DNA from 3 places in the Halomonas qaidamensis genome. Region 3 is predicted to be linked to each of the others. Evidence: predicted binding sites of a transcription regulator. Region 3 holds the regulator's gene; each other region holds the start of a gene.
The links. The regulator sigma-54, encoded in region 3, starts transcription at its own class of promoters, with help from an activator protein. The targets are predictions, from matches to a motif close to TGGCACNNNNNTTGCTNT.

Region 1: a site for sigma-54 is predicted at 7,068-7,085, ahead of K1Y77_RS11525 (sugar phosphorylase). Genes of this name have one in related genera too.
Region 2: a site for sigma-54 is predicted at 8,886-8,903, ahead of glnL (nitrogen regulation protein NR(II)). Genes of this name have one in related genera too.

What each region holds. Positions count from the first base shown of each region.
Region 1 is NZ_CP080627.1:2,518,907-2,529,736, reverse strand. It holds gene K1Y77_RS11555 (response regulator) at 1-119, shown strand, start outside; gene K1Y77_RS11550 (ATP-binding protein) at 116-1,477, shown strand; gene K1Y77_RS11545 (c-type cytochrome) at 1,595-2,290, shown strand; gene K1Y77_RS11540 (c-type cytochrome) at 2,287-3,342, shown strand; gene dsbG (thiol:disulfide interchange protein DsbG) at 3,500-4,279, opposite strand; gene K1Y77_RS11530 (TlpA disulfide reductase family protein) at 4,349-5,164, opposite strand; gene K1Y77_RS11525 (sugar phosphorylase) at 5,267-7,036, opposite strand; gene nrdR (transcriptional regulator NrdR) at 7,273-7,776, shown strand; gene ribD (bifunctional diaminohydroxyphosphoribosylaminopyrimidine deaminase/5-amino-6-(5-phosphoribosylamino)uracil reductase RibD) at 7,776-8,954, shown strand; gene ribBA (bifunctional 3,4-dihydroxy-2-butanone-4-phosphate synthase/GTP cyclohydrolase II) at 9,027-10,193, shown strand; gene ribH (6,7-dimethyl-8-ribityllumazine synthase) at 10,198-10,686, shown strand; gene nusB (transcription antitermination factor NusB) at 10,683-10,830, shown strand, end outside.
Region 2 is NZ_CP080627.1:235,777-246,606, forward strand. It holds partial or broken gene K1Y77_RS01135 (DUF29 domain-containing protein) at 168-608, opposite strand; gene K1Y77_RS01140 (hypothetical protein) at 1,438-1,752, opposite strand; gene K1Y77_RS01145 (sensor domain-containing diguanylate cyclase) at 1,894-3,516, shown strand; gene K1Y77_RS01150 (alpha/beta hydrolase) at 3,489-4,373, opposite strand; gene K1Y77_RS01155 (acyltransferase family protein) at 4,583-5,608, shown strand; gene K1Y77_RS01160 (glycosyltransferase family A protein) at 5,634-6,257, opposite strand; gene glnA (glutamate--ammonia ligase) at 6,730-8,136, shown strand; gene K1Y77_RS01170 (DUF4124 domain-containing protein) at 8,252-8,767, shown strand; gene glnL (nitrogen regulation protein NR(II)) at 8,960-10,018, shown strand; gene glnG (nitrogen regulation protein NR(I)) at 10,015-10,830, shown strand, end outside.
Region 3 is NZ_CP080627.1:2,199,502-2,210,331, forward strand. It holds gene mlaE (lipid asymmetry maintenance ABC transporter permease subunit MlaE) at 1-130, opposite strand, end outside; gene K1Y77_RS10225 (ABC transporter ATP-binding protein) at 131-952, opposite strand; gene K1Y77_RS10230 (KpsF/GutQ family sugar-phosphate isomerase) at 1,229-2,215, shown strand; gene K1Y77_RS10235 (KdsC family phosphatase) at 2,250-2,792, shown strand; gene lptC (LPS export ABC transporter periplasmic protein LptC) at 2,792-3,364, shown strand; gene lptA (lipopolysaccharide transport periplasmic protein LptA) at 3,373-3,876, shown strand; gene lptB (LPS export ABC transporter ATP-binding protein) at 3,956-4,681, shown strand; gene K1Y77_RS10255 (RNA polymerase factor sigma-54) at 4,787-6,202, shown strand; gene hpf (ribosome hibernation-promoting factor, HPF/YfiA family) at 6,301-6,609, shown strand; gene ptsN (PTS IIA-like nitrogen regulatory protein PtsN) at 6,614-7,084, shown strand; gene rapZ (RNase adapter RapZ) at 7,159-8,073, shown strand; gene K1Y77_RS10275 (HPr family phosphocarrier protein) at 8,134-8,403, shown strand; gene pmbA (metalloprotease PmbA) at 8,470-9,810, opposite strand; gene yjgA (ribosome biogenesis factor YjgA) at 9,907-10,428, shown strand; gene tldD (metalloprotease TldD) at 10,434-10,830, opposite strand, start outside.

The DNA.
Region 1 (10,830 bases), 320 kb from region 3:
ACCATCTGCGTAAAAAACTCGGCAGTGGAGTTATTGAAACGGTGCGAGGGTTGGGCTATCGGTTAGGCAAACCTGAGGCGGTTCATCTTCCAGGCTCACCCCATAAGGGGCAGCAATGAGTTTGCGTGCTCGCCTATTACTCACCCTGGGGGTGTCGCTAGCGTTGCTGTGGGGCGTTGCCGCCGCTTGGTTGCTCAGTGATTTAGAAAAAAAGTTTGTGGAAACACTAGACCAGCGCCTTGCCCAATCCGCTCGAATGGTAGCGGGCTTGGTGCTTCAACTGCCTGAAGATGTCTGGGAACAGAGTCAGACGCGCTCACTGTCTATTCCCCCTATTGAGGGGTTGGCCTGCCAGGTTCACTCACCGCGTGGCGATATTATCGCCCGCACCCATGCCAATATGGACACCATACTGGCACCGGGTGAGCGTGGTCATGCATATCGTCAAGAAGGCGATACGACATGGCGTGTCTTTACTTATGAGCGAGGCGATCTCGTCATTACTACCGCCGATCGGATGGATGAGCGGGACATGCTGCTTAGCGATGTGTTTCGCGTCGCTGTTGTGCCGTTTGTCGTGGCGTTGACAGGCAGTTTGATTGCGCTGTGGGTAGTGGTCTGGCGTGGATTGGCCCCGCTATCAAGGCTGCGTGAATCGCTTGCCAGTCGTCATCCGGAAGCATTGGCACCAGTGTCTACCTATGGCGTACCGAAAGAGATCAAACCGCTGATCGATACGCTCAATGGACTGCTGGTGAGAATCCAGCAAACCATCGTTCGCGAGCAGCGTTTTACCAATGATGCCGCACATGAGCTGCGTACTCCTTTGACCGCGATTAAAACCCATCTCCAGGTTGCGCAGCGTGCAGAAGGTGACGTCGCCAAAGAAGCGCTCCGTTGTGCCGAGGCGGGGGTTGTTCGTCTAGCGCATACGCTGGATCAGCTGCTGACATTGGCAAGGGTTGAGGGGCGTATGCGCTTTGACGACGGCGAACCAAGCCAGGTGGCAGAGATTGTAGAGTTCGCGATCGCCGACAGTGTAGCAACCGCAGGACAGTGCCAGCCTCCCGCTCACGTTCCCCATGTGTGCGTAGCCATGCCGAGAGAATTAGCAATAACCGCCCTGCGTAACCTACTGGATAACGCGCTGCACCATGGCGCAGATGATTTGCCTGTGGTGCTCACCGTGCAGCCTTCCCCTGATCAGCGTCACGTAACGTTCACCGTGCATGATCAGGGAAGCGGTGTAGATGAGGCTACACTGAAACAATTAACCCAACGCTTCTGGCGTGTCAGCAAGCAGCAAGGGAGTGGTTTGGGTTTGGCGATTGTGGCGGCAATTGTTGAGCGTTTTGGTGGCTGGGTGAGCTTTGAAAACGTTGAGAGTGGCGGTTTTAGCGCTCACCTATCTATCCCTATTTTGCCTGACCCTATTTTATTCACCTCTTCGTTGCCTACCCCTACTGGCGGTGACTGAGGGGACAGGAAGAGGCGATTGGATAGCGTTCGCTTAGCCATAACAGCCAGAACGTAGTAAGTGAGTATGGAAATAACCACGAGATAAACAAATAACGACCGGCAGTCAGGGGGAAATATGAATAAAAAACAGTGGGGCAAGTTTAGCTTGCTGATAGGGGCGAGCTTTGTCGGTGCCAGCACCGTTGCTGGCAGCGTTTTTGCCGAAACGGGTGATGCAGAACGCGGCCAAGCTGCCGCGGCGACGTGTATTGCCTGCCACCAAGCTAACGGCAGCGGAATGAATATACCTGGTGGTGAGTCATGGCCGCGTTTGGCAGGGCTTAATGCTGATTACATCGCTAAGCAGCTACATGATTTTAAAGAGGGGCGGCGCCAAAACGCTACCATGATGCCCTTTGCTAACATGCTCAATGACCAGCAAATAGCGGATGTTGCCGCTTACTATAGCCAAATGCCCATAACGCCAGGCCAAGGGGGGGATGATGCTGATGAGGCTTTATTAGCTCGTGGCGAACAACTGGCTGAGCGTGGAGATTGGGATGCTTATATTGTGTCATGTAAAAGCTGTCACGGACCGGGTGGCACGGGCGTTGGTGAAGAGTTCCCCGGCATTGCAAGCCAGCATGCAGGCTATATAAGCAACCAGCTGCATGCTTGGCAAAATGATGAGCGCAGTAATGATCCTCAGAATTTGATGGGGGCTATTGCTAAGCGTATGAGTGATGAGGATATCCAAGCGGTGTCTGCATGGTATGCCACCCAGGATGTTAGCGCTCAAACCGACAGTGAAGAAGGGGAGACAGCACAATGAATTTGCATAAAAAGCGTCTCGTGTTAGCGCTAACAGGCTGTTCATTAGCCACAGGTATCGTGGTCAGTGCCTTCGCTGCCAATGAGGCAGCCACAACGGATGAAATGCCTTACCAAGGGTTAGTGGAGCTTGGCTTTCCTGCCCCGCAAGAAGGCGAGCTAGTTCACGTTCCGCCGACCATGGCAGACCTGGAAGAGGCTGATATTCACCCAGAGCTAAAAAAAGTCATTCGTTATGGCTACGACTTATTCACCAATACCCAGCAACTGCGTGGTGAAAATGTTTATAACGATATGAACTGCTCTAGCTGTCACTTAGGTGAAGGGCGTCAACCGTTTAGTGCACCGGTGTGGGCAGCAGCGGTCACGCTTCCTGACTTCAGGGGTAAAAACCAACACGTTAACAACCTTGAAGAGCGCATTGCTGGCTGCTTTGCTTACTCGATGAATGGTACGCCGCCTGAGTACGGCAGTGACGAAATGCTTGCGCTGAGTGCTTATCATCAATGGCTGGCTACGGGAGCGCCTATGTACCCCAGTCAGCCAATTTATGGCCGTGGCTTTCCTGCGCCAGATGAGCCAGCTGAAGCCCCTGATTACGCCCGTGGCGAAGTCGCATATCAGGAAAACTGTGCCATTTGCCACCAAGAAGACGGCTCTGGGCACTATGAAAACGGCGAGTACGTTTTTCCAGCGCCTTGGGGGGATGGCTCTAATAACTGGGGCGCAGGCATTGTTAGGGTAGATACTGCCGCAGGGTTCATTTACAACAATATGCCGCTCGGTCAACCGCGCTCGCTAAGCGATCAAGATGCCTGGGATATTGCCTATTACATGAGCAGCCAAGAGCGCCCGCAAGACCCTCGCTATACGGGAGATATTGTCGAAACCGCTGAGCGCTTCGGGCCTACTTTCCACAAACGCTCGCTCTACGGGCAAACCCGTGAACATGATGGTCATGTACTTGGTGACCATGACAATTTCGGCGAGAAAGGCGACATCGAGCCTTGGAACGTAGGCATACCCCGTTTCGAAAGCTTAGCTGACGAATAATCGGCCTGACGGGCTGCGCTCTAAGCAGCGCAATACGCGTATCAGGGAAACCAGTAGCCCGTGGTGTGATAACACCACGGGCTACTGGTTACGAAGAGAACGTTGAGTGGAAGCAGCCGTACCTAGCCGCAGCCCTAAGACGGTATCATGGACGGTACTAAGGCGCTTCACTACCCATCATTTCAATCATGCGCTCTTCGCTTGGCAGGCCTTGAATCCTATCAATACGCACATCACCGTTGTCTGTTTCGCGTAGGAATGCGCTGGTAGGCGTAGCGTAAAGGCCTAACTCCTCAAACAGCTGGTTATTGGCATATACCTGCTCTTCAATATCTCTTGGCTGTGCGCTCGCTGAAAGCGAATCGCCTTTGCTATGGTTATATAGCGCGGTTGAAGGGTCGTCTGCGCCTAGCAGCGTGGCTGCTAGGGCGGGGCTATTTGGCGCTAAAATACCGACCATAATATGACGCAGTTGCACGTCACCTGCTTCTACCCAGGGGCGGCTTTGTTCCCAAAGTTGGCGGCAGTAGGGGCAGTTGGCATCAGTAAACGTGTAGATCACCCGCGGAGCGTCCTTATCACCATCTTGGATCCAGTGACTCTCTTCTAGCAGTTCCCAGGTTTGCGCTTCTAAAGGAGCTCGAACGTGTTCGTCTAACTGTGCTTCGGTAAGGTCGTTGCCTTGACTGTCCATCAGCGTACCGACAATGGCATGTTCGCCATCAGGGGTTAAATAAATCGCCATATCCTGACCCTGGACGCTAGCACCGTAACCACGCATGCCCCCTGGTGCCTCAAACTGACCGTGAATTGTTAAACCTTGGTTGGCTAACGCTTGCACTGGTGCAGGTAGTTCTTCGGCATGGCCAACCGATGTGGCGCCAATACTTGTTAATAGTAACAAGCTGCTTAAACGTGTCAGGGAAAAGTAGTTCATGGGGAGGTCCTTATATAAAAATTAAGCAAGGTAAACCGCTGATGAAATGGGCCCATGTAAGAGGGTGTCTCAACGTAAACGTTCCAAACCTTGGTGAAGGGTGGCTCGGGAGAGTTCACCAAAATGGGTGTTAAGCAACTTTCCTTCCGCGCTGTAAAAAAGGGTGGTCGGCATGGCATGAGCCCCCGTCGCTTCTCCCAGTGCATTGCGTTGGTCAAGCCACACATTATCCAGTGAAAGTTCATGCTGGTGCATAAACGCTTCGATGTGTTGGGCATCCTCCCCTTGGTTTACGAATACAAAGGTAATGCCTTGTTCGGCGTTCTGCGCTTCTTCAAAAACAGGCATTTCACGAATACAAGGGGGGCACCAGCTTGCCCAAAGATTAACCACGATAGGCTGCTGCGTCTGGTGAGCAAGTTGAGGTAGATTGGTAGATTGGCCACTTAGGTCGACTAGCGGCGTGTTTGGGAGAGGGCGCGACTGTTGCTCAATTAAGGCGGTGCTACCAACGATAAGACCCCAGGTTAGGCCGCCCGCCAGCAAAGCGCCACTTAAAGGCCAGCGCTGACGAGAAGAGCGCCACAGCACCCAGCTGGCATAGCCAAGACCGGCAATTATACCGCCTGTTAAATCAAAGCCACCGTCTCGAATGTCAAACCGAGCAATAATGCCATCATATGCGCCCCAGTACCGCACAACAAATACTACTCGCGCGGCAATAAAGGCGATAAAAAACACCGTTATGAGTGTGTCGCTCACCGCGACATTGTGCCGCCGCCCTAGTAGCGCCCCCACTAAAAGTGCCATCAAAAAAGCCATGACCAACACAAGCTGATGAAGACTGAACCCCAGGGGGCCAATGGCGATACTCTGCTGCAGCATAGTTAACCGTTTTAGTTAATGATTAATGCTGCAGTATCTCAGCCGTAGATTATTTGACGATTATATTGCCCGCTGCTGAGACGTTATGCCGCAACGCATGTTTCAAGCATCCGTTACCATCCATCGTATGGCGTAAGGTGGTAACGCAGTCTCTTCACCAGCGTTTTGTTGGTCTAAAGCACGCCACGCATGATGGCTAAGCGCTCGTTCAAGCGCCTCTCCCACCTTATCTAATGGCAGCAGTGTATCGGTTACGTTAAATAGGGCTAATAAACGGCGGCCGTCACTGAGGGGGCCTCGCTCAATAGCAAGTAACTCTGGGGGCGTGGGCAGCACGCGCTGCGCAGCATGGGGATGGAAGCAGGGTTCTGACCGGCGTTGTTCGAGCAGACGACTAAGTGCATGAAACACATCGTGGGTCGGTGTTGAGGGGCTTTCGAGTAATAGCGCTAGCTCATCACGCTGCCAGCGGCGGCGATTAATTGAACGTAAGCGGCCGCTGCGCTCTACCCCTTCGACATCGTTAAGGGTGCCTGTCAAGGTATGGATATAAAGGGCGGGAATGCCCTGAAGCGTAAGCATGATGGCTTGGCTGCAAAGGAAGCGGGCAATTTGCCAAGGGTCTGGCCCTCGACGTGTGCCGCGCATGGCTTCAAACCAGGTGATATTGATTTCGTAAGGCGTATCGCTGCCATCAGGATTGCTACGCATACTGACAAAGCCACCAAAGCGATGCATCAGTTCTAGCAGCGCATCTCGCTCATGGTCAGGAAGCAAGCCCTCTAAAGGACGCACGCCAATACCATCATGACTGGCAGTGAAATTTAAATAAGTACACTGCTTAGGCAGTACCGGCAGGCTAGCAAGCCAGGACTGCAGAGTGGTCGCTTCACCGCGCGTGAGCGTATGTAGCAGCAGCGGTGGCAATGCGAACTGATAAACCATATGGGCTTCGTCGGGTGCGCCATTGGCAAGTCGCTCCAGGCCAAAGTAACTGATGTTTTCTGCGTGAGGAACATTGGTCTCGGTAATTAGCAGCGTGCCCGGTGATATTTCATCGACAATGGCGCGCAGTAAACGCACGACGGTGTGTGTCTCTGGAAGATGAATGCACGATGTTCCCAAACGTTTCCATAAAAATGCCACAGCATCCAGGCGAATGATACGCACGCCCTGTTGGAGGTAAAACAGCAAAATGCCAACAAATTCTAGCAATACGTCAGGATTTTCAAAATTTAAGTCGATCTGATCTTCCGAGAAGGTTGCCCATACATGGCGGGTTCCCCGACGCGTAGAAATAGGCACGAGCAAGGGGCTGCTGCGTGGTCTAATTACCTGGGAAACATCAGTTTCCGGTTCAACCTCAATAAAGTAATCGCGGCCTGGCAGGCTGCCGGTTAAATAATCAACAAACCAGAGCGATTCGCGAGACACGTGGTTAAGCACTAAATCTGCCATCACGTCGTAGTGGCTGGCCAGTTCGCGTATGTGCTCCCAGTTACCCAGCTCTGGATTAACCTCTCGGTAATGAATAACTGAGAAGCCGTCGTCGCTGCTCCATGGAAAGAAGGGCAGCACATGCACGCCGCTAATGCGCTCACCCAGATAGCGTTGAAGAAATTCATTCAGTACCGCAAGAGGGGGAGCGTCATCTGCCACAATGGAATCACCGTAACTAATGATCCACTGATCTTTTTCGCTCCACGTTGGTGCATGATCCTCTTCTCCCGCGGTAATTTCTGTTACGGGTGGAGCCGTTGATACGTGACGAAAGTGCTCAATGTGCTGTCCAAGGCGGCGCTGTACCTCGCTGGCGCGGGGGCCGTAGAGGTGCGAAAGGAAATGGTAGACCGTCTGCTCAAATGGGGTCATGGAGTGTCCTCTTAAACAACCTACGACAAACGCTGCAGCTTGTGTGCCAAATCGTTACAATGCTAGGTTAACGCCGCGTTTAATAAAGCGACTATTTTTGCTTGCAAGTGCCTCTTTACTGCATATCGTTGTAGCGCGTGGCGACTTTACTGCTAACAATAGTTCATAATATGCCGATAAGTGCCGTTCTCTGCACAGGCTGACACGCTGCACGTACTGACAACAGGTTGACTGCCATGCATTGCCCTTTTTGTGGTGCTAATGATACTCGAGTGACCGACTCGCGGCTGGTAGCCGACGGTGACCAGGTGCGCCGTCGTCGCCAATGCGCTAGCTGTCAAGAACGCTTTACTACCTATGAAACCGCAGAACTCATCATGCCGAGAGTTGTGAAATCCGATGGCTCACGGGAAACGTTTAACGAGAGTAAGCTGCGGGCAGGCATGTTGCGTGCGCTTGAAAAGCGCCCAGTCAGTGCCGAGGCAATAGAAGCTGCCGTTGAGCGTATTCGCCAATCGCTTCGTGCCCGTGGAGATCGCGAAGTCAACGCGCGGGATATCGGTGAAGCCGTCATGAAAGCGTTAAGCAAGCTCGACCAGGTCGCCTATATCCGCTTTGCATCGGTATACCGTAAATTTCAAGATTTAGACGAATTTCGCGCTGAGATAGACCGCCTTTCTCAAGATCCTGGTGATCATCTTGCATCCGCCCCCAGCGACCCACATCGCGGAGAGGGTTGATGAAAGAGTCGATAAAAGAGCCGATGGAAGAAGGGTTCACTAGCGCTGACTATCACTTTATGGCGCGTGCCTTGCAACTAGCGGCTAAGGGTCTTTATACAACCGACCCTAACCCTCGAGTGGGCTGCGTTATTGTCCGTTACGATCAACACACTGAAGGGCAAGTGGTGGGTGAGGGGTTCCATCTGCGTACCGGAGAGCCTCATGCAGAAATTCATGCGCTTAACGCAGCGGGTATAAAAGCGGAAGGTGCCACTGCCTACGTCACGTTGGAGCCTTGCTCCCATACGGGACGCACAGGCCCTTGTGCTGTTGCGTTAGCGGATGCTCGCGTTGCACGAGTGGTCGTGGCCATGGTTGATCCTAACCCCCGCGTTAGCGGTAGCGGTATCCAGCGGCTACGGGATGAGGGTATCCAGGTGGAGGTTGGCCTGTTAGAGCAGGATGCACGTGGATTAAACCCTGGTTTTATTTCGCGTATGCAGCGCAAACGTCCTTTTGTACGCTTAAAAATGGCCATGAGTCTTGATGGTCGTACTGCCATGGGGTCAGGAGAGTCGCAGTGGATTACTGGGCCAGAGGCGCGTAGCCAAGTGCAGCGTCTGCGCGCTCGATCAAGCGCTATTTTAAGTGGCGTTGAGTCCGTTATTATGGATGATTCACGGCTGACAGTGCGCGCGGAACAGCTGGCGCTTGATAATGCAGAGGCGGTCAGTCAGCGCCAGCCGCTGCGTGTCATCTTAGATTCACGCCTGCGTCTACCGCTAGCGGCAGCCTGCCTTCGTGAACCAGGGCGCACGTTGATTATTACCACCGAACATCACAGTGACGAAAAACGTCAAAAGCTGGAAGCTGCGGGTGCGCTTATTAAGGTAATGCCTGCGGATCAAGAAGGTCGAATCGACCTCGCCAACATGCTGAGCTGGCTAGCTGAGCATGAGCAGATAAACGAACTGCTCGTTGAAACCGGTGCTACTTTAGCAGGCGCGCTGTTAGAGGCGAACGCGGTGGATGAGCTGCAGTTGTTTGTCGCGCCAACGCTGTTGGGGGGTGAAGCTCGACCACTATTTGCGTTGCCCGGTATGACCCGTATGGCTGACCAAAAACGTTTGACTATTAAAGAAATTCGCGCCGTTGGGAGTGATTGGCGAATAATCGCTGAACCTCGCACTGACTAGCGCACAGGGCCAGAGCAAGGTACCCTGACGCGCGAAATCGCATGTATTGCGACCACTTATTTTGGAGATTCCATGGCGCATTCCTCTTCAGAGGGTTTGTCCCCTATCGCTGAGCTGGTGGAAGATATCCGCCAGGGCAAAATGGTGATTCTCATGGATGATGAGGATCGCGAAAACGAAGGTGATATCATCATGGCGGCCGAAAAAGTGCAGGCCGAGCATATCAACTTTATGGCACGCTATGCCTGCGGACTTATCTGCATGCCCATGACGCGTGAGCGCTGCGAACAGCTTAACCTTCCGCTGATGGTGCGTGACAATGGCTCTGGGTTTGGCACTAAGTTTACGCTCTCCATTGAAGCGACCGAAGGGGTGACCACCGGCATCTCCGCAGCCGATCGTGCCCGCACGGTACAAGCCGCAGTGGCAGCAAATGCCAAGCCGACAGATATTGTACAGCCCGGCCATATTTTTCCGCTGATGGCCGAGCCGGGTGGTGTTTTGCGCCGGGCAGGGCATACCGAAGCCGCCTGTGATTTGGCATCGCTAGCCGGATGTGACCCCAGCGGCGTCATTTGTGAAATCATGAATGACGATGGCAGTATGGCGCGTCGTCCTGAGCTTGAAGTGTTCGCCAAAAAGCATGGTATTAAAATTGGCACAATTGCCGATTTAATCCACTATCGTATCGTTAATGAGCAAACCGTTGACCCGGTCGAAACCACCAGCGTGATGACGGCCCATGGGGAGCTGGCGCTGCATGTGTTCCGTGACCGCATACAGGGCGCTCATCATTTAGCCTTGGTTAAGGGGCAACCGACCCCAGAACAGCCCACTACTGTGCGTGTTCACTTAGCGGATACGCTACGTGATATTGTGGGGTTAATGAAAGGTGAGCAGTGCCGTTGGGATGCTCATCGTGCCCTGAAAGAGATCGCGGATGCACCTTCGGGTGTCTTTGTGCTGATTGATGATGGTCGTCCCCATCAGGATTTAAAAGATCAACTGGATATTTTTCTGGACCGCGTGCGTCAACCGCGCACCAGCGATTCAGACGGTTCAGGTAATTATTTAACGATTGGTACTGGCTCGCAAATCCTACGCTACCTAGGGGTAGGTAAAATGCGGCTACTCAGCTCACCGTGGAAATTCTCGGCGCTCTCTGGTTTTGATCTCGAAGTGGTTGAGCGCTTGGGACCTAATGACACGGCGTATGAGCCAACTTCTCAGCAGGAATAAATTGATGCAATCCCTTTCGCAAGTTGAAGGTACTTTTGTAGATGTCGATGGCCGTTATGTCATCGTTGTAGGTCGTTTCAATCACCATGTGGTGGATAGCCTGGTGGAAGGCGCTATCGATAGCCTGACGCGCCATGGCGTTGATGCGGACAATATTCACCTTGTCCACGTCCCCGGTGCTTGGGAGCTGCCGCTGGCAGTAAAGCGTGTGCTTAAGGTCATGAAGCCCGATGCTGTTATCGCGCTGGGCGCGGTTATTCGTGGAGGCACGCCGCATTTTGAATATGTGGCTGGTGGCTGTAATACCGCCATTAACCACCTCCAGCTTGAGTTTGATACACCGGTGGCAAACGGGGTGTTGACCGTTGAGACTATCGAACAAGCAATCGAGCGAGCGGGCACCAAAGCAGGTAATAAAGGTACGGAAGCGGCAATGGCAGCGATGGAAATGGTATCGTTGCTGCGCGCATTGCCATTAGGAGATAACCAATGAGTGAACGTCGTGAGCGTAAGCCTTCTGCTGCACAGCTAGGGCGCCACGCCGCACGTGAGCTGGCGGTTCAAGGAATTTACCAGTGGCAAATGACGGGTAAATCAATCACCACTATCGAAGCTGAGTTTCGCAGCCAAGTAGCGG
Region 2 (10,830 bases), 1.8 Mb from region 3:
GCTTGTGGCCAACATTGCACTGTGCTCAACTCTGCTGAGGGCGAGCTGGCGCTGTTGTTAAGTCGATTTGGAAGCGGGTTTGGCTCTTTCAAAGCTCCATAAGATGCTGATTGAAAAGCATGTAGCAACCGTCGTGGCGTTAGGGTAGACAGCAAAAAATAATCGACTTAAGGGAGGTAATGTTCATTGGGTTGGGCATTCATTGCTGTTTCAAAATCGTAGGGGCACTGTGCGGGAAATGCGTGTGGTTTTCGGTCGACGTCAATAGCCACTGCACGAAGGGCATCATCGTAGGCGTCACTCATCAGGTCAGGCAGCAATGCGTTCAAGCTGGGGCTGTCGTTGAGTAGGCGATTCACCTTGGCTTGGGCATCTTGAATTGTCAGCCGCCAGAAGCGCGAGCGCAGTGCTGGGAGGTGATCCTATTTCAGGAGGTGCGTTAGCAAGCAGGCCAGCAGGTTGATTAGCACGCGACGCTCGCGCCTGGCAATGCTTTCAATTTCATCCGTCAGGTGATCAATATCCAGTTTTTCTAGCTTTCCAGTGCGCAGTAACTCAGCTTGTTCAAGGGCCCATGCGTAGGTGTCGTGCTCGTATTGAACGGTCATTGAGTGTTCACTCTGTTGGCGGGTTTCAGCATCGTCTATAGTAGCGATAACCCCGCACCCGAGGGGATGAACCTGCCAGCAACCTGTATTCAATGCAGGTTGACCAGTATAAACAGGAGGCGCTACGTTTATCTCGTTGAGCCAAGAGGCCAATATTCGCCTAGCGTACCCTGCCTAGGCAGATGAGGTATCTGGGGATGGCGAACCAGCCTTGGCTTACCCTATCAAGTGGCGCTTGGTTAGGCCAAATTACTCATCTCCATCGTCACCCTTATCTTCATCCCAGTCTTCAATGCTGCGTTTGGCATCCCCGCACTGCTGAGATGTTTCTGGTGCTGGTGATGCTGTCGGGGGCTTGTGTGTTCCTTCACTACGCGTGTAGGAGGAGTGACCTTTCCTGCAGTAGAAGAATACCAAGGTCAAAATGGATTCCCGCTAAAAGCATGCGGGAATGACGGGGTCGGGTGGCGTACGGGAATGACGGGGTCGAGAGGTACGCGGGAATGACGGGGTCGAGAGGCACGCGGGAATGACGGGTTCGGGTGGCGTACGGGAATGACGGGGTCGGGTGGCACGCAGGAAATGTGAGCCGCACAGGCAGTTCAGAAAATCACGCATTGCGGGCAGCCCGCCCATTGGCCGTGCGCTGTCGCCCTGGCAGCGTTGAAGTGTATGCCCATCGCACCGCTGCGCCGTGCTTTCGCGTCGGGCTTTTGTTGCGGGTGCGTTGGGGCTTACCACGCGCGACTCGAAATCTGCGTTACTCTCATTAAAAGCATGTGCGCGGCGGCGGGGCCGCGCACGGTAGGCATTTTCTTGGGGTGGCTTGTTACGCTTTGTCGTCCTCGTCGTCTTCCCAGCGTTCCATGGCACGTTTGTCATCAGGCAGGCGGACAATATCACCTACTTTAAGCTTGTGGTGGGTGTCATGGTGATGCCCTTGGCGGTCGAGTATGGCGGCAACGTGGCCGATGCTGACGGCATCTTCTTCACGGTAAACCTCTACTTTTACGCGCACAATGCGGCCTTGATAGCGGGCAGAGAGCATGGCTCCTGGGTAAGGTGGTTTGTGGTCGGGGTCATCTTTAAAAAATTCTGCGACGCTTGCGCTGCCTGGTTCATCCCATTCGATATGCTGATGCATTGTCAGAGTCCTTTTGCTGAGCGTTATCACGTAGCGTGAGGTTTAAGTGTAGTGTGCGTTGATGCAATAGGGCCACTGTGCATAGACAGAGATGTTGTGGACACTTAACGTGGCCTTTTAAGGGGTTGTGGAGGGGCTTTGATGACGAATCATCATGCGCTATTTGAACAGTCGGTGACGCCGTTGTTTGTCGTTGAGCGTTCAATGCATTGCTCGTCCAATGTGCAGGGCAATGCGGCCTTTCGGCGTGTTGCTGGTTGGGTGTCAGAAGAGAGTGAGTCGGCGCTGTGGCGCTGCTTTCCATTTGAGTATGAGAAGGTCATGGCTGCCATTAATGCGTGCGATACGCAGCAATTGCCACAGTATGTCAACGTTAGTTGGGGGGAGTCGTCTTGTGGTTGGCAACTGCAGCTGTCACCGGTCATGTCGGGCGATTACCGTGCGGTGCACGGGGCGTTGCTTCAGGCGTCGTTGCCGTTTGGTGAGTCGTTGGATGCGTTTCTTAAGCAACTTCCTGGGTTTGTCTATCAGCTTCATTATTCGTTGGAAGGAGCCTGGCACTATAGCTATGTCAGTGAAAGTGTAGAGGAGTTTTTTGGGGTAAGCGTGATGGAGGTGCTGGCGGATGCACAAACGTTGCTGGACAGTATTCATCCAAATGATAAAGAGTCGGTGATAGCGAGTTCGTTAGAGAGCGCGCGTACGTTAAGGCCATGGCAGCACGAATTCAGGATGTTTCACCGTAACGGCCAGATCATTTGGGTCGAGGCGAATGATAGGCCGCACCGTCAACAAGACGGCAGTGTGGTATGGACGGGCTACGCTAATGATATTACCCAACGAAAATCCCTAGAGACAGCACTGACCTCTAGCGAACAGCGTTTTCGTCAGTTGGTGGAGCAGGCTAACGATATTATTTATACCTTAAATGCAGCGGGAGAGCTGACGTACGTCTCGCCTAACTGGCCGCGTATTTTGGGGCATCGCGTGGAAGAGGTGCTGGGGCGCAATATTAACTTTGTGCTGCATCCTGAGGATTTGGAGGCGTGCCGTCACTATATCTCGAAGGTTTTTCAGACAGCTAAGCCGCAAGGCATCATTGAGTATCGAGTACAGCATATCAGTGGTGAGTGGCGCTGGCATTTCACTAACGGCGCGCCAGTGCTGGACGAGCAGGGGCATGTCACTAGTTTCTTAGGTATTTCGCACGATATTACCCCGCGTCGTGAAATGGAGGAGCAGGTGCGGCGTTTGGCGCAGCAGGATTCTTTAACGCAATTACCTAATCGGGCACAGTTTTTTGCACACTTGGCCGAGTCGCTTCAGATGTGTGAACAGGAAGGTCGCCAGTTGGCACTGCTGTTTATTGATTTGGATAACTTTAAGCCGGTAAATGATCGGCTGGGGCATGCGATTGGCGATCAGTTATTAGTGCAGGTTGCCCAGCGTATGAAGCATCGCCTGCGTGAAGGTGATGTGGTTGGGCGGATTGGGGGTGATGAGTTTGTTGCGATGCTAAGTGGGCCGCTAATGGCTAGCGAAGCGATGGGCGTTGCTAACCAGCTATGCAATTCACTTGCCGAACCATTTTTATTAGCAGGCCATCGGGTGAGTATTTCCGCAAGCATTGGGGTGGCCATGTACCCTCTGCACGCAAGAGAAGAAGCCGCCTTGGTTCATCGTGCTGATGAGGCTATGTACATGGCCAAAGCCAAGGGGCGTAATCAAGCAGTATTTTATTCAGCGGCGTTAGCGCTTGGTTGATCAATATGTTGAAACATAAAGTTTAAAGCGGCAGGTAAACTAGCTCGCCATACGCGCCATGTGTGGCCACCCGGGTAAAGATCAAGTCGCACGTCATCCGGCTGAATGCGTTCCATCGTTTGGCGTAATAGGCGGGCGTGGAACTCTGCATCGTAAACATCGCTGCGCCCTGCACTGATATAAAGAGGCACTGGCGATATATCGCGCTCTCCTGTGGTTCGCGGTGTGACCTGAAGACGGTAATTTTCTAAGTGAGCCGTGTAATTCAGCGCTTCCCAGCGTTCGTGGTCAAATTGTCCTTGTTCATCTAGAAACGCGGGATGGCGACGTGCCGATGAATTAGCCGGCGGCGCTGGTGCATAGCTGGCGGGGCTTAATGCGGCAACGGCTGCGAATAGTTCGGGCCGCTCTAGGGCAAAATTAAGCGCGCCGTAACCACCAGCAGATAACCCTGCAACGCCCCGTAAGTGGCGTTCACCACCGACATGATAAGTGCTTTCAATATGTGGCAGTAAGTCGTTGAAGAAAGCGCTGCGCGCTGCCTCGTTGTATCCATCCACCCACCAACTACGGCTTCCGGGCATGACAAACACGGTCGGTGGCAAGTGTCCTGCTGCGATTAATCGGTCTGCTGTTTGGGGTAAGTTGCCGCGTGTTACCCAGTCGCGTTCGTTTCCAAATGAGCCATGAAGCAAATACACGACTGGGTAAGGCGTAGTCGCATCCGTGTCATAGTCATCAGGTAAATACACGGTATAGGGATAGTTATGGTCTAACGTGGGCGAGAAAAAGTGCTGATGGGAAACATCGCCTGCTAGGGCATGGCTGCTGAGTATAAGCCAGCTGAGTAAGCCCATAATAGGTGTTGTTAACGAGGAAAGGTATCTTACTAGTAATGTCCCGAACACAAAGCCTCCAGGAATTTTATAACGTTACAGCAGTCCGACAGCGCAGAGTGTGTCGCTGTTCAATTCATTAAAGATAGCAGCCAATAGGGTGGTGCTGAATTTCTAGTGCTGAGAACCCTGGGTGATGGGCTGGTGTTGAGGAATTAGCGAGGAAGCTAATGCAAAAAATCGAGGAGATTTATTGGCTGCGTGCTTACGGGTGTGTTGCGGTATTTCTATTTCATTGGTTGGATCACTTGAACCAGCGAGTCGATAATATAGTCACCGACTTGATGCGACTTCCCCTTGTGCTGGGCACGCCCATCTTTTTGTTTATTTCGGTATTTGTGTTTGCTGTTCGTTACGATAAGCAAGTCCCACCTGGTTTTCTTCTTCAGCGCGTTAAATATGTCATGTTGCCTTATTTGGTATACGGCTTTATTTATTCGACAGCGGAGTGGATACGATTAGCGGATAGCAATAACGCTGTTGGTTTTTTGAACAATGCCAAAGAGTATTTTATTTATGCAGGATGGCATGGCTATTTTTTGATTATTGCCATGCAGTTTTACGCGGCGTATTGGTGCTATACCCGGTTTCGGTTATGGCGCTTTAATCCTGTGCCGTGGCTGTGGGGCGGGTGCTTAGTCAGCATGGGATATTGGGGGCTAGCGTATTGGCTGGATATTGAGCCGCCTGGGTATCTCCTATGGATCGCACCGCTGGGTTGGGTCTATCTATTTTTTCTGGCATTGGTGTTAGTCCGCTATTATCCGTTGGCTCCTCAAGCAGATCAGTGTGCGCGCCCTAAATGGATGAAATCATTATCAAAGCCCTATTGGTTACTTGGATTTGTAGCGTTGATCGTGGCCCTCACGTTTAATGGAGGATTAGCCTTTTCTTCAAAAGAGGTGTGGGTAATCCCTTTCTTTGTACTGTTTACCCTTTGGTTAATGGCTTTCTTAAAAGGTCGTAAAGCACCAGCTTGGGTGCGTTATATCAATGTATATTCGTTTGGTATTTACTTGGCCCACCCGATGTTTTTTGCATTAACCGATGCCGTCGTGGGGCCTTTCACCTTACCGCTTATGGCCTATGCCGCACTGTTGATAGTAGTCGGTGTGCTTGGCTCTATTGTGTTGAACACTATTGCTAATACCACCACTACAGGCGCTATGTTATTTGGCAAACGTTTAAATGTTTAATGCAACCGCTTATGCATTAAGGTGGTTATGTGTCTGTTGGCGAAGTGGGTGGTAATCGGTAAGGATTAGCGGCCATTAACGATGAATCGTGATCGAGTCGTGAAGCCTCTAAGCTGAACGTTTGTAAACGTGTGGGGCAGGCGTAAAGGCGTTGCAGTAAATCGGCAAGCGCCGGTTCTTCTAATTCAGGGTCTAGTCCTCCTAGACGTTCCAACCAAGCACGCCTGATGGCTAGGTAAGGCGGAGTAGCGATACCTGCTCCTAAGAAGCGCTGTAGTAACCGCTCGGACATACTCGGTGATTGGTAATCAATCAAAACAGCATCCAGCAGGCAGGTATCCAGTTGCGGATAAAGTAAGCACCACAGATTGGCCTCTAGTGCTTGTTGGTGCATGGCAATTAGCAACCAGTCAGCTTGGCTGAGAGAGGCAGCTTGATTGATTCTGGCGCCTAATGACTGGGATGGCGAAATAAGGAAGTGAACGCGGTAGCGCTGTTCAATACAGGGTATGCGTGGATCATTGGTGGAACTTGTTACGATGATGGGTAGCAGGTGGTCTGCTAAGCCTGTTTGGCGAATAGCTCGCAAGTGACGCGGTAGAAGGGCACTTGTGACTAACGCATCTAGAATAAAACAGACCGTGCTCATGTCGATGGTTTCCTGCTTTACGCCGCTTTTTGTAACCAAATGGTTATTTTTGTAATTTATTGTAGGTGTTGGTTTGTTTTATTAGCAAGCCTAAGTTTTCTATACCCAGTTAGGAATTAATTAGTTGGTTGGCGCTCCATTTTGGTGCTTCTGGTTTTTTATTGGGCTTTATTGGTGCGTTTTTACAAGCTATGGCGTTATTTTGAGCTGGTGAGGATACAAAGAAAGAAGGTATGCTACATTAAGAAGCATTAAATTTAATATTTTAGTACTTATTAAACAATGATTTGCCATTTTTTTATGCCATATTGGTGCAAGGTTGGCATGCTCTGTGCTTTATATTTGTTAGCGGCTAGCGGGTCGTAGGCAGATGCCTCGCGGCGTGCTACAACGATAGCCGGATTGTTGAATAACTCTTTTATCGGTAGCTTACTGTCACAAGCTTTAAGCCACGTTCATACCGGAGGACACTATGTCAGCCAAGACTCTCGCGCTAATCGAAGAACATGATGTTAAATGGGTAGACCTGCGTTTCACCGACACGCGCGGTAAAGAGCAGCACGTCACCGTTCCGGCACGGGACGTGAACGAAGAGTTTTTTGAAAACGGCCAAATGTTTGACGGTTCTTCTATTGAAGGCTGGAAAGGCATTAACGAATCCGACATGATTCTTCGTCCAGAAGATGGTACTGCTTTCCTTGACCCCTTCACTGAAGACGCTACCCTAATTTTGCGTTGCGATATTATCGAGCCTGCCACTATGCAGGGCTATGATCGCGACCCGCGTTCTATTGCCAAGCGCGCAGAAGCCTACCTGCAGTCCACCGGTCTGGGCGATACCGCCTTCTTTGGCCCAGAGCCTGAGTTCTTCATTTTTGACGAAGTACATTGGAAGTCTGACATTCAGGGTTCTATGTACAAAATTACGTCCGACGAAGGTGCCTGGGCGACCAGTAACCAAGTGGAAGGCGGCAACTTGGGTCACCGTCCGCGGGTTAAAGGCGGCTACTTCCCGGTTCCCCCGGTCGACAGTTTCCACGATATTCGTGGTGCGATGTGTAACACCCTGGAAGCGATTGGCCAGACCGTAGAAGTTCATCACCACGAAGTTGCTAACGCAGGTCAGAACGAAATCGGCGTTAAATTCAACACGTTGGTGAAGAAGGCTGACGAAGTTCAGGAAATGAAGTACGTGATCCACAACGTGGCCCACGCTTACGGTAAGACCGCTACGTTTATGCCGAAGCCACTCGTTGGCGATAACGGCTCTGGTATGCACGTACACCAGTCGTTCTGGAAAGATGGCCAAAACCAGTTCGCGGGTGACGAATACGCGGGTCTTTCTGAAATGGCGCTTTACTACATTGGTGGTGTTATCAAGCACGCCCGTGCACTAAACGCTTTCACCAACGCATCGACTAACTCGTACAAGCGTTTGGTACCAGGTTTCGAAGCACCGGTTATGCTGGCCTACAGTGCTCGTAACCGTTCCGCCTCTATTCGTATTCCTTACACTGCTAGCCCGAAAGGTAAGCGTGTAGAGACTCGTTTCCCTGATCCGACGGCTAACCCTTACCTGGCGTTCTCTGCCTTGTTGATGGCAGGTATCGACGGTATTAAAAACAAGATTCATCCTGGCGATGCCATGGATAAAAACTTGTATGACCTGCCGCCGGAAGAAGGCAAGTCTGTACCAACCGTTGCCAACAGCCTGGACCAAGCGTTGGAAGCACTCGATGCAGACCGCGCGTTCTTGACCGAAGGTGGCGTGTTCACCGACGAGATGATTGATGCTTACATTGAACTCAAAATGGAAGAAGTGGAGCGCATTCGCATGACCACTCACCCCATCGAGTTTGATATGTACTACAGCTGCTAATAACGGCTGCTAACATCACCTTTGCGGTGTGATTAGCCTGAAAACCCCGCCTCGGCGGGGTTTTTTTATGGTAGCAAACTGAGAAGGTGTGCCAGTAATGACGAGGAGTTTACGTTTGCAACATAAAATGTGCTTATCCACAGGGGCTACGCTACTGCTGTGCTTGTGGGTAAGCGCTGCGCAGTCACAAACGGTGTACCGCGTGGTGGATGAACAAGGCAAAGTGACCTTTACCGATAACCCGGAACGCGGTGGCGAAGTGCTAACGCTGGCGCCTTTGCCTGGTGTTTCCACGTCCCTGCCTCCCGTTGCGACTTCATCCCGTCGACAGGGATATCCTGGTCAGCCGTTTATGCCCTATGACCGTTTTGCGATTGAGCTACCCCAGGCAGAGGCGTCGCTTCAGAACGACCATACCGCGGTAGTTGTGGATGTTGTTCCACCGCTTCGCGAAGATCATCGAATTCAACTGCTGGTGAACGGTGAGATAAGTCAGTCGGCACTGCACAGTGATGCTTTCTGGCTTGCTGGTTTAGCCGCTGGCCAACATCAGCTACAGGCAGAGTTGCTAGACAGTGATGGGCGCGTTCAGCACCGCACTGATCCGGTGAGTATTTTTATTGTTGATTAACTATGCGCACTATAATGGTGCGTTGAGTGGTGCGATTATCGTAGGGTTTGCGCTATAACGGCTCGCTACGCCACTGCCCCTTGCTCATTAGCCGTGCAAATGGCCATTTGTGCTTAATTGGCGCGCTTTTTGCAGTTTCTCTTTCATACGCTCGATAACACTATTTTTTACAGCGACGCTTCAGGATACGCCATGTACCAGCGCTTACTTGAACATCTCACCACCGCAGTCTTGCTGCTAGACGGTGAACTCCGCGTTCGCTGGATGAACCCAGCTGCAGAAGCGTTGTTAGCGGTGAGTTTTAGCCGTGTCCAGGGCATTAGTTTAGATACGCTGCTAGGGGGCGATGAGAGTATTGACGATGTCCTCGCCAAGGCGCGGGATGCCTTTCATCCCTATACCCAGCGAGAAGCACGCATTACGCCGCTGAACAGCGAGCCTTTAACGGTGGACTACACGGTGACCCCGCTTTCAGCCGATGAGCTGCTGTTAGAGGTAGAACCACGGGACCGGCTGATGCAGATCTCCCGCGAAGAAGCGCTGACCACTCGGCAAGAGACTATCAAAGTGCTGGCTCGAGGTTTGGCCCATGAAGTTAAAAATCCGCTAGGCGGGATTCGCGGTGCTGCTCAGTTGTTAGAACGTGACCTGGACGACCCGGCGCTGCGCGAATTTACCCATATTATTGTTGAAGAGGTCGACCGCCTGAGAGATTTGGTCGATTCCATGTTGGGTCCCAATCGCATCGTCAAACATGAGCCGGTCAATATTCATAAGGTGTTAGAGCGAGTGCGGGCACTGCTGATTGCCGAGCATCCGCATGTTGAGATTCGACGTGATTATGACCCGAGTTTGCCGGACCTTTCCGGCGATGAATCTCAAATGATCCAAGCCTTATTAAATGTGGCACGCAATGCCGTGCAGGCCATGAGCGATGCAGGCACCCCCTCGCCGGAACTTACGCTTCGCACCCGCGCGCGCCGCCAATTTACGTTGGGTGCCGAACGTCATCGTTTAGTCAGTGAAGTAGGGGTGATTGATAACGGCCCTGGCATACCTGAAACGTTACGTGAAACGCTTTTCTATCCCATGGTTTCTGGGCGCGCTGAAGGTAGCGGCCTTGGGCTATCGATTGCTCAGTCGATTTTGCACCAACATCAAGGATTGATCGAATGCGACTCACGCCCTGGACATACCGAATTTCGTTTACTGATTCCATTGGTTATTAATTGCACCGGAGAAGCGTCATGACTGAGGCGACACAAACCGATGTTGCACGAGTGGTTATTGTCGATGATGACCGCGCCATCCGTTGGGTATTAGAGCGGGCTTTAGCGCAGCCAGACCTGGACGTTGAATGTATTGAACGTGCCGATACCGCGCTGGAGCGGTTGTTAGAAAATCCCCCCGATGTGCTTGTCACGGACATTCGCATGCCTGGCATTGATGGGCTTGATTTGATGTCTCGGGTACGTGATGCCCATCCAGATCTGCCTGTTATTGTGATGACTGCGCATTCAGATCTCGACAGCGCCGTGGCGTCTTATCAAGGGGGAGCATTTGAATACTTGCCTAAACCCTTTGATGTGGACGAAGCGCTGGCCCTGGTACGCCGTGCGGTAGCTCATGCCAGAGAGCGTCAGCGCCCAGTCAGCGTGCCGGAAGGGTTGAGTGCTGAGATCATTGGTGAAGCGCCGGCCATGCAGGAAGTGTTTCGCGCGATCGGAAGGCTTTCTCACTCCCACATCACGGTATTAATTAACGGCGAGTCTGGCACCGGTAAAGAGCGAGTGGCGCAGGCGTTGCACCAGCATAGCCCCCGGGCAGGTAAGCCGTTTATCGCGCTAAATATGGCAGCGATCCCCCGTGATCTGATTGAGTCCGAACTGTTTGGCCATGAGAAGGGGGCGTTTACCGGGGCGGCGCAGCAGCGCCAAGGTCGCTTTGAACAGGCTAACGGTGGGACGCTGTTTCTGGATGAAATTGGTGACATGCCCGCTGAGACCCAAACGCGTTTGCTGCGCGTGTTAGCCGACGGTGAATTTTATCGCGTGGGCGGACAC
Region 3 (10,830 bases):
CCCGCGAGGGAACCCCTACTGCAGACTGCGCCAAGAAGATACCTGCACGTCCTAACGACTCCAAGGCATCACATCCTTTTCGCCCAAGCCGAACAACATGCGAGATAGCATGTTTAATGTTTGATTGCATTTAGCGCACCTTCCCTGCAGAGGCTTGGCCTAGAATATCGCGGTAGAGGGTCTCAGCTGGGTAATGAAACGGCACGGGGCCATCAGGCTCACCGTGAATAAACTGACTCACCCGCGGGTCTTGGTTTGTATCTAAAGTGCGTGGCGTGCCAGAAGCAACCACCTGTCCATCGGCGATTAAGTACAGGTAATCCGCAATACTAAGAGTCTCTTTGATATCGTGTGAAACGATCACTGACGTAAGTGACAACGCCTGATTAAGCCGTTTAATAAGCTGGACAAGCACACCCATTGAAATAGGATCTTGGCCGACAAAAGGCTCATCATACAAGATTAGCTCTGGGTCAAGCGCTACCGCACGTGCCAAAGCCACACGTCTTGCCATCCCCCCCGAAAGCTCAGCAGGCGATAAGTGCCTTGCCCCGCGCAACCCCACCGCTTGCAACTTGAGAAGCACAAGATCGCGAATCATAGTATCTGGCAAATTGGTATGCACTCGAAGCGGAAACGCGACATTTTCATACACATCAAGGTCTGAAAATAACGCACCACTCTGAAACAACATCCCCATGCGCTTACGAAGACTGAAGAGGGCTTTACGTGACAGGCGGTGCACGTCTTGACCATCGATTAACACTCGCCCTCGGTCGGGTGTTAACTGGCCACCAATCAGCTTTAAAAGGGTCGTTTTACCTGTACCACTTGGCCCCATAATAGCGGTCACTTGGCCACGCGAAATCGTCATATTGATTCCGCGAAAAATATCATGCTCTCCTCGCGAGAAGTACAAATCTTCAATTTCTATGAAGGGAACATCTGTCATGGGCTGGCTGGCCTTGATGATCGTCTTGCCGTGACAGCACTAGCATAAGCTGGTCGCCTGCAAGCGAGATAGTTTAAAAAAACAGTTAATCTGAAAAACAGATAGTTTAAAAAACAGTGTTTTCGAAATATTATCGAACATCGTAACTTAACGCTACTCACAGTAACAGATTCACTCATTGTGGCTGTTCTTGTCAGGACAGTGCGCGCATCCCCTACAATCTGCGCCGAGATGTTATTCTTACTGTTTTAACGCTAATGAAAAAGAGACCACCTTATGCGCCAGCCACTATCGACCCCTAGCCCACTGCGTGAAAGTGCGCTGCGCACCTTACAAATTGAGCAGGCAGCCATTGGTGGGCTACAAGCCAAACTTGATGAACATTTTGACCACGCTTGCGAGCTGATTCTTGCCTGCCATGGCCGTGTTGTCGTGACTGGCATGGGTAAGTCAGGTCATATTGCGGGGAAATTAGCAGCTACATTGGCAAGCACCGGTACGCCTGCTTTTTTTGTACACCCAGGCGAAGCCAGTCACGGCGATCTCGGCATGATTACCCGGGCGGATGTCGTATTAGCACTCTCCAACTCTGGTGAAACAGCAGAAGTTACCGCGCTACTGCCGCTACTGAAACGCTTAGGCACTCCTCTTGTTAGTATGACCGGCCGCCCTGGCTCAACATTGGCTAAACATGCGGATGCACACCTCAATAGTGGCGTTGAGCGCGAAGCCTGCCCTCTCGACCTAGCGCCAACAAGTTCAACCACTGCAGCACTTGCCTTAGGCGACGCTTTGGCTGTTGCGTTATTGGAAGCACGCGGATTTACCGCTGAGGATTTTGCACTTTCACATCCAGGAGGTAGCCTGGGCAAACGTTTGCTCCTTCGCGTTAAAGATTTGATGCACAACGGGACACGCCTCCCCCAAGTGGCACTAGGCAGCCCCTTGCGTGATGCACTTATAGAAATCACCCGGCAAGGCCTGGGCTTTACCTGTGTAGTGGATAGTGAGGGGCGTCTTGCGGGCGTCTATACCGACGGTGACTTACGCCGAACGCTGGATCAGTTTCATGACCTGCGTGACGTCATCGTCGATGATGTTATGACGCGCCCTGGAAAACGTATTGGACCCGATATATTGGCGGCTGAAGCCGTTCGCATTATGGAAGACAGTCGAATTACCGCACTCGCAGTTGTGGATGATCAGCAGCGTCCCATTGGTGCGCTGCATATGCACGACCTACTTGCTAGCGGCGTTATATAACCATCTTTTTAAACGTTAATAATAGGGAGGCTATATGGCCCTACCTGAAGCACTACAAGACCGGATTCGCCGCGTAAAACTACTGGCGATTGATGTTGACGGCGTACTTACTGATGGCCGCCTCTACTTTCAAGCGGATGGCATCGAAATCAAAGCGTTTCATACCCAAGACGGTCACGGTCTCAAGCTATTGAAGCGCGTAGGTATCCATGTTGCCTTAATTACCGGGCGGGATTCACCTATGGTCAGCCAACGTGCCGCTTCTTTGGGCATTACGCATGTATATCAAGGGTGTGAGGATAAACTCACTACGCTACGCGCGCTTTGCCAACGCCTAGATATCACACTAGAGCATGTTGCTTATTGTGGCGATGACCTGCCAGACCTTGCACCGATGAAACGCTCAGGCGTTGGCATCACTGTCCCTAATGCCCCTGATTATATGCATACCCATGCTGACTGGATCACTGATCGGCTTGGCGGCCACGGTGCTGTGCGTGAAATCTGCGATACTTTACTGATGTCTCAAGGTCATTGGGACGCTGTGTTAGATACGTATTTACACGGTCAATCGTAATGCGCTTTTGGGTTAGGAAACGGTTTTGGATTACCACGCTTGTGGTGGTGCTGGGGGGTATACTTGCCTGGATAGACCCGCGTGGATATAAAGACCAATCGTTTAATCCCGATGCGAGGGCTCAAGAGCCAGGTCACGTACTTGAAAATGCGGAAATGACACTATTTGGTGACACAGGCACCATTCAGCAATCGCTAATGACGCCACGCTTAGTGCACACCCCGCAGACAGCGATGACTGATGTTACCTCTCCCATAGCGACACTCTTTGATAGTGAAGAACGCCAATGGCTGGCTACAGCTGAGACAGGTACCCTAAATACGGATACACAGGCACTCACATTAGCCGGCTCTGCCCAGCTGCTCTCACCTGATGAGGGCTGGCAGCTCAATACAGAGTTATTACATTATAATGGCGTCACGCGTCATGCCTGGAGCGATTCCAAAACAGTGCTACAGCAACCGCCTCAGCGCCTTGACGCATCACGCATGGATATATGGCTAGATGATAGCCAGATTCGCTTAACCAATAACGTGCGCGGCACTCATCCGCCTGCCACTCGTTCTCCGTAGGAGCCGCAATGAACGCTCTCATTCGTACAGCACTCTTCACCATTGCGCTACCCCTCTCTGCGGCAGCGCTACCGGTCATGGCACAAAGCCAAGCCCCTGTAGAAGTAGAAGCTGACCGGTTAGATCTAGACCAACGAGCGGGCACCGCCGTGTATTCTGGGAATGTCGATATTCGGCAGGGCAATATGCAGCTGCGCGGCAATCGCGTTGAAATCCAGCGCAATGATGCTGGCGAACTATCGCGCGCCGTGGCAACCGGTGAGCGAGCCTATATACGCAACCAACCCGAAGGTCAGGCTAGCCCGATGGAAGGCTGGGCAAAGCGGATTATCTATCATGTGGCCGAACGCCGAGTAGAACTGATTGATCAAGCCGAACTTACCCAGCAAACAGATCGTTTTCAGGGCGGCCGATTAGAGTATTTCATTGACCAAGGCGTGGTTCAGGCCCGCTCTGACGTGAGTGGCGGTGAGCCACAACGTATCCGAATGACGCTTCAGCCAGAACAATAGGGAGCGCCCAGTGGCGACAAATAGCGCAGAGCCAGCACCTCAGACCACATCATCAAAACCAACATTCGAAGAGGCGCCGATAAAAACACTCTATGCCCATCACTTAGCCAAAAGCTATAAACGCCGTCGCGTGGTTAAGGACATAAATTTAGAGATCTCTCAAGGCAGCGTCGTCGGTTTGCTTGGCCCTAACGGCGCAGGCAAAACAACATCGTTTTATATGATTGTCGGCCTAGTAAAGTCTGATGCAGGAAAAGTAGGCATTGATGGGCTTGATTTAACGCATGCTCCTATGCACGAGCGCGCCATGGCAGGGATTGGCTATCTGCCTCAAGAAGCCTCTATTTTTCGCAAACTATCCGTTGCCGATAACATCATGGCAATCTTGGAGACTCGTAAAGCACTTGATCACAGCGCCCGCGAACAACGTCTTGAGACGCTACTGGAAGATTTTCATATCACCCACATTCGCGACAATTTAGGTATGAGCCTTTCAGGTGGAGAGCGTAGACGTGTTGAGATTGCTCGCTCCCTCGCAACAGAACCTGCCTTTATTTTGCTTGACGAGCCGTTCGCTGGCGTCGATCCAATCTCAGTAGGCGACATTAAAGCAATTATCCGAGCACTTAAAAAACGTCATATAGGCGTATTGATTACTGACCACAATGTGCGAGAAACGCTGGATATTTGTGATATCGCCTATATTGTTGGCGACGGTCACATCATCGCTAGCGGCCCGCCACAAGAAATTCTCAACAACCAAAAGGTAAGAGATGTTTATTTAGGTGCTGATTTTCGCCTGTAAACAACCACCTGCCTGAAAAATTGTGTCTGTGGCATGCTTATTGCACTTGCACCAAACCATAACTCGCACTAGGGTGGAGCTTTCTGATAAACGAGTGGTTCTCAGATGGTCATGAAAGCTTCTCTTCAATTGCGTATCGGCACACAGCTGACCATGACACCCCAGCTGCAGCAGGCGATTGCCCTGCTGCAGCTATCAACATTGGACCTTCGTCAAGAAATTCAGCAAGCACTTGATGCCAACCCAATGCTTGAGCAGGAAGACGAATTCGGCGAACAGGCTGTTAGTGAACCCCAGGAAACGGAATGGTCCGACAGCATTCCTAACGAACTCTCCACTGATAGTGACTGGTCAGACACTTATCAGGATCTAGGCAACCATAGCAGCGGCGGCGAGGGGCCTGATTTTGAACGTCAAGCCGCTGGTCAAAGCTTACATGGCCACCTACTTTGGCAGCTCGCCATGACGGATTTCTCCTCTCGCGACCATGCCATCGCAGAAAGCCTTATAGATGCTCTGGATGCTAATGGCTATCTAACTCAGCCCCTCAATGACATCCGCGAGGGGCTTAAGGCCCAAGGTCATGAAGGGCTTAGCCAGCGTGAAGTTGAAACAACCTTACTGCGTCTTCAACAGTTTGAACCCACCGGCGTATTTGCTCGTGATCTGCGCGAATGTTTAATGTTGCAGCTCGCCTCACTACCGGAAGATACACCGCTGCTTATGCCTGCCAAGAGGCTAGTACGTCAATTTCTTGAAGCGCTCGGTAAGGATGATGTGCGTTTGTTAAAGCGACGTTTAAGCTTGGGTGATGATCAGCTAGATGATGTAATTCGTTTGATCCGCAGCCTTGACCCTCGCCCAGGCAGCGCCTTTGGAGACACCGATGACAGCTATGTAACGCCAGACCTAGTGGTTCGCCACGACAACGAAGGCTGGCACCTGGAACTAAACCCAGAAGCACTGCCACGACTGCGTATTCAGCCTGACTACGCAAGTCTTATCAAACGGGCTGACAAAAGCCAGGATAACCAGTTTTTAAAGGAGCACCTTCAGGAAGCGCGCTGGCTAATCAAGAGCCTCTCAAGCCGAAACGATACGCTACTGCGTGTTGGCCGAGAAATTATCGCTCGCCAGATAGGCTTTCTGGAACACGGCGAAGAAGCTATGAAGCCGTTAATTTTAGCGGATATCGCAGACGCTGTGGAAATGCATGAATCTACTATTTCCAGGGTCACCACCCAGAAATATATCCATACCCCGCGCGGCGTATTTGAACTCAAATACTTCTTTTCCAGCCAAGTGAGCGGGCAAGACGGAGGTGACAGCCACTCTAGCACCGCCATCCGTGCACGAATCAAAAAACTGGTGCAAGATGAACCGCCCGGCAAACCTCTCTCAGACAGCCGTCTTGTATCGCTTTTGGAAGAGGGAGGCATTAATGTAGCGAGGCGTACAGTGGCCAAATATCGCGAGTCGATGGGCATTCCTTCTTCCAGCGAACGTCGCCGCTTACGCTGATAAAACAGCGCTAAAGAGACAAAGTCTGTTTAAGGGCTTTGCAATAGCGCAAAAAGGGTTACAATCGAAGAACAGTCCGACGGATAAGGAGCACGTCAATGCAAGTAAATATCACTGGTCATCACGTAGAACTGACTGACGCCTTGCGTGACTATGTTAATGAAAAGCTGGAACGCGTTGAGCGCCATTACGACAATATTACTACCGTACAAGTGACCTTATCTGTTGAAAAGGAGCGCCAGCAAGCTGCCTGCACGCTGCATGCTGCCGGTGCAGACCTACACGCAGAAGCATTAGATAATGATATGTATGCAGCCATTGATGCGCTAGCAGACAAAATTGATCGTCAACTCGTTAAACATAAGGAAAAAGCACAAGCTCGCGCCCAAGGCGCAGGCGTGCGTTAATTCAATGACGTTGGAAACTATCCTCCCCCCAGAGCGCGTTCTCTATGACGTTCCTGGGGGCAGTAAAAAAAGGGTGCTGGAGTTTTTCAGCACCTTCATTGCACAAAACATCCCAAGTTTAGACAGCCAAGAAGTGTTTAGCCGTCTTATTGGACGCGAACGCCTAGGAAGCACAGGAATAGGCAACGGAGTTGCTATTCCTCATGCACGTAGCCCTCATTGCAGCTCGCCCATCGCTGGCTTTTTAAAGCTTGCTGAGCCGGTAGATTTTGATGCTATTGATGGTGATCCAGTCGATCTTGTATTCGTGCTATTGGTGCCTGAAGAGGCAGACGACACCCACTTAGCATTATTAGGTCAAGTGGCGTCTATTATGAATAACGTCGACACACGCCAACAACTGCGTAAATCCACAAGCCAGCGTGAGCTTTTAGAACTCATCACAGCGAAAATACGCGAGCAGCCTGTTACCTAGATGGCCCACCGCTAAGCACTACACGCTAAACTAACGTTTATCCCCATTTTTATTGGCATGCCAAGAGAAAATCTATGCAACTGGTGATCATTAGCGGCCGTTCAGGGTCCGGTAAATCTATCGCCTTACAAGCGTTAGAAGATCTTGGCTATTACGCCATCGATAACTTACCTGCCATGCTACTTGGCTCCCTAGTAGATGAACTGCGTGAGCAAGGAGAGCGCACTCAGCTAGCGGTCAGCATTGATGCTCGCAATCTACCAGCAGCTTTACAGCAATTGCCGACAATGCTCGAGGCTTTACGCCAGAAAAGCATTCACTTTCAAGTTATCTATCTCACTACGGATGCTCGCATACTTCTTGAACGCTATTCTGCTACGCGGCGGCGACACCCGCTAACCCGGGATAGTGATATGACGTTAGAAGAAGCAATTGATAAAGAAGAAGAAACCCTGCTCGACATTCGAGATCTCGCAGACCTAATGATCGACACCTCTCGCTTATCGGTTCACGATTTGCGACGCCGAATAACAGATCAGGTTGCCCAGCAGCGAGAAGATAGACTTACCCTTACGTTTGAATCGTTTGGCTACAAACGCGGCGTGCCGCTCGATGCAGATTTAGTCTTTGACGTGCGCTGTCTACCAAACCCCTACTGGGATCCTACGTTACGCCAATATACTGGGCGCGATGCTAAAATCGTTACTTTCCTAAGTGGTTATTCCATAGTGGAAGAGATGAGTAATGATATTCAGGTATGGTTGGAAAAGTGGTTGCCTGCCTATCAAAATAGCCAGCGTAGCTATATGACGATTGCCATTGGCTGCACCGGTGGGCAGCACCGCTCTGTTTACATGGTAGAAGACTTAGCGCAAAAGCTGGTTAGGCACACAGGCGAGGTTCAACTCCGCCATCGTGAACTAGGGTTGCAGTACACCCTAAGTGAAACGTTGCCTTTTGCATCCACATCTTCAACCAGCGAAACATAAGCACAACAGCAATAACTAACGCCTTTTCTTAACGACCCCACTCGGCAAAAAGGAACCAGAGTGCCTGAAAGAACGTTAACACTCACTAACCAGCGCGGTCTTCATGCCCGTGCAGCGACGAAACTCGTCAAGTGTGGCCAACAATTTTCGGCCAATATTCACGTCTACAAACAACAGCAGATGGCAGATGCCGCTAACATTATGTCACTGCTGATGCTGGCCGCCCCCTGCGGCACCGAGTTGAGAATACATGCTGAAGGAGACGACGCCGAACAAGCATTAGAAGCTATAGAAGCGTTGTTCGACGCGCGTTTTGATGAAGAGCAATAATGTCAGGTAACATCTACTGCAAGTAATTCGCCACACGGCTGGCTTCATTAGTTGTTAAGCTTGTTACTAGCTACCCGCAATGGTCATTGCATCAATTAGCCAGCTACCCGTGTGAATGCTGCCACGGGTGTCTGTGTCATCGCCAACGGCCACTAAGCCCGCAAACATGCTATTCAAGTTACTAGCGATAGTGAACTCCTCGACAGGATGCTGCACTTCGCCGTTTTCAATCCAGAAGCCTGCGGCACCTCGTGAGTAATCACCTGTTACGCCGTTAACCCCCTGCCCCATTAGTTCAGTCACCCAAATGCCACGACCCATCTGTTTTAGCAAATCATCCCGGGACGTTAGCGGTGCTAGTAAACGTAAATTGCGCGCCCCGCCTGCATTGCCCGTGGATTGCATTCCCAAGCGCCGCGCACTGTAAGCAGACAACATATAACTTGCCACCGTACCTTGCTCAATAAAGCGGTTATTGCGCGTTTGAACGCCTTCTGCGTCAAACGGCGAACTAGCTGACGCTCCCACTTCCATAGGCCGCTCTTCTAAGCCAAACCAGTTTGGGAATAGCGAGCTACCTAAACGGTCACATAAGAAAGAGGATTCACGATAAAGTGCCCCGCCTGCCAATGCCCCCATCAAGTGGCCTATCAAACCGCTAGAAAGTGACGGATCAAACAGTACTGGGAAAGTACCTGTTGGCGGCCGTTGAGCGCCTAACCGACGTAGAGTGCGTGACGCCGCTTCGCGGCCCACCTCCTCAGGATCTCGAAGCATGGCAGGATTTCGCGCTGACGTGTAATCATAATCACGCTGCATACCCTTCTCATCTTGGGCAATCAACATACAGGAGAGTGAATGACTGCTGCCTTTCTGGGTGCCCAGAAAACCATGGCTATTAGCATAAACACGAACGCCTTCGCCACTCGATAGTGAGGCACTTTCTGACTGATGAATACCCGCTACGTCACGCCCGGCTTTTTCACACGCTAGCGCCAGATCAATGGCCTCATCTGTTGTTAACGCCCAGGGATAGTGCACTTTAAGATCAGGTAGATCAGTGGCCATTAGCGCTGCATCCGCCAAACCAGCGGCAGGGTCCTCCCCCGTATAACGGGCAATAGCTAAGGCTTTTTCTACGGTCGCTTTAATTGACGCGCTGCTGGCGTCGGTAGACGAGGCACTGCCCTTGCGCTGACCAACGTATAGCGTAATGGCAATACCCTGGTCGCGTGAAAGCTCGACAGTTTCTACTTCACCAAGACGTACGCTTACTCCAAGGCCTTGATCTACGCTGGCGCCTACTTCAGCAGCATCTGCGCCTAGTTTTTTTGCCAGCGCCAGCGCTTCTTCAGCACGCTGTGTTAATAATACCTGCTGGGCCGCTGCATCAAATGCTTGTGCCATATTGGCCTCCTTTTCGCCTGAATCGCATTGGCGAATCAATGTTATGGTCGCAGCCTGATATAATGCTGCAAACGAAACTAATTAGTGAGTTCTAGTATGCCTAAGCAACGCCCCGAGCCCTTCGATAGTGATGAACAAGAAGAGCGCCCCAGTAAGTCTCAACTCAAGCGCGAAATGCATGCCCTTCAGGCGCTTGGCGAAACGCTGATCGCTATGAAACCCGCAGAGCGAGCAAAATTTCCGCTTTCTGACGACATGTTACGCGCCATAGAAGAGACATCGCGTATACGCTCTCATGAAGGCCGCCGTCGCCATATGCAATATGTCGGCAAGCTTATCCGCAAAGAGGATCTTGCTGCCATACAGGGTGTTTTCGATGCTATCGAGCAGGAAAAAGAACAGCGTGACCATGCCTTTCACCGACTAGAAAAATGGCGCGACCGGTTAGTTGACGAAGGTGACAGCGCTGTTGATCTATTTTTGGCAGACTACCCAAACGCTGACCGCCAGGTCATACGACAATTGGTGCGCAATGCACGCAAAGAGCGTGAGCAAAGCAAACCGCCAACCAGTTCACGCAAGCTATTTAAACACTTGCGTGACACCCTGGCCCTATAAGCCCTTCATGATGATTGGGTACCGCCCACGGTCAGCTCATCCAACTTAAGGGTGGGCTGGCCGACGCCTACCGGCACCCCCTGCCCCTCTTTGCCGCAAACACCAATTCCTGTATCCATTTCCATATCATGGCCGATCATTGAAACACGCCCCATAGCTTCAGGGCCGTTGCCAATTAAAGTGGCCCCTTTCACCGGCGCAGTAATTTTGCCATCTTCAATGAGGTAGGCTTCGCTGGCTGAAAACACAAACTTGCCTGATGTAATATCGACTTGGCCACCACCAAAACTGACCGCATAGATACCGCGCTTAACGCTTTTGATAATATCGGCAGGTTCATCTTGGCCTGCCAGCATGACAGTATTCGTCATGCGCGGCATTGGCAAATGAGCAAAAGATTCA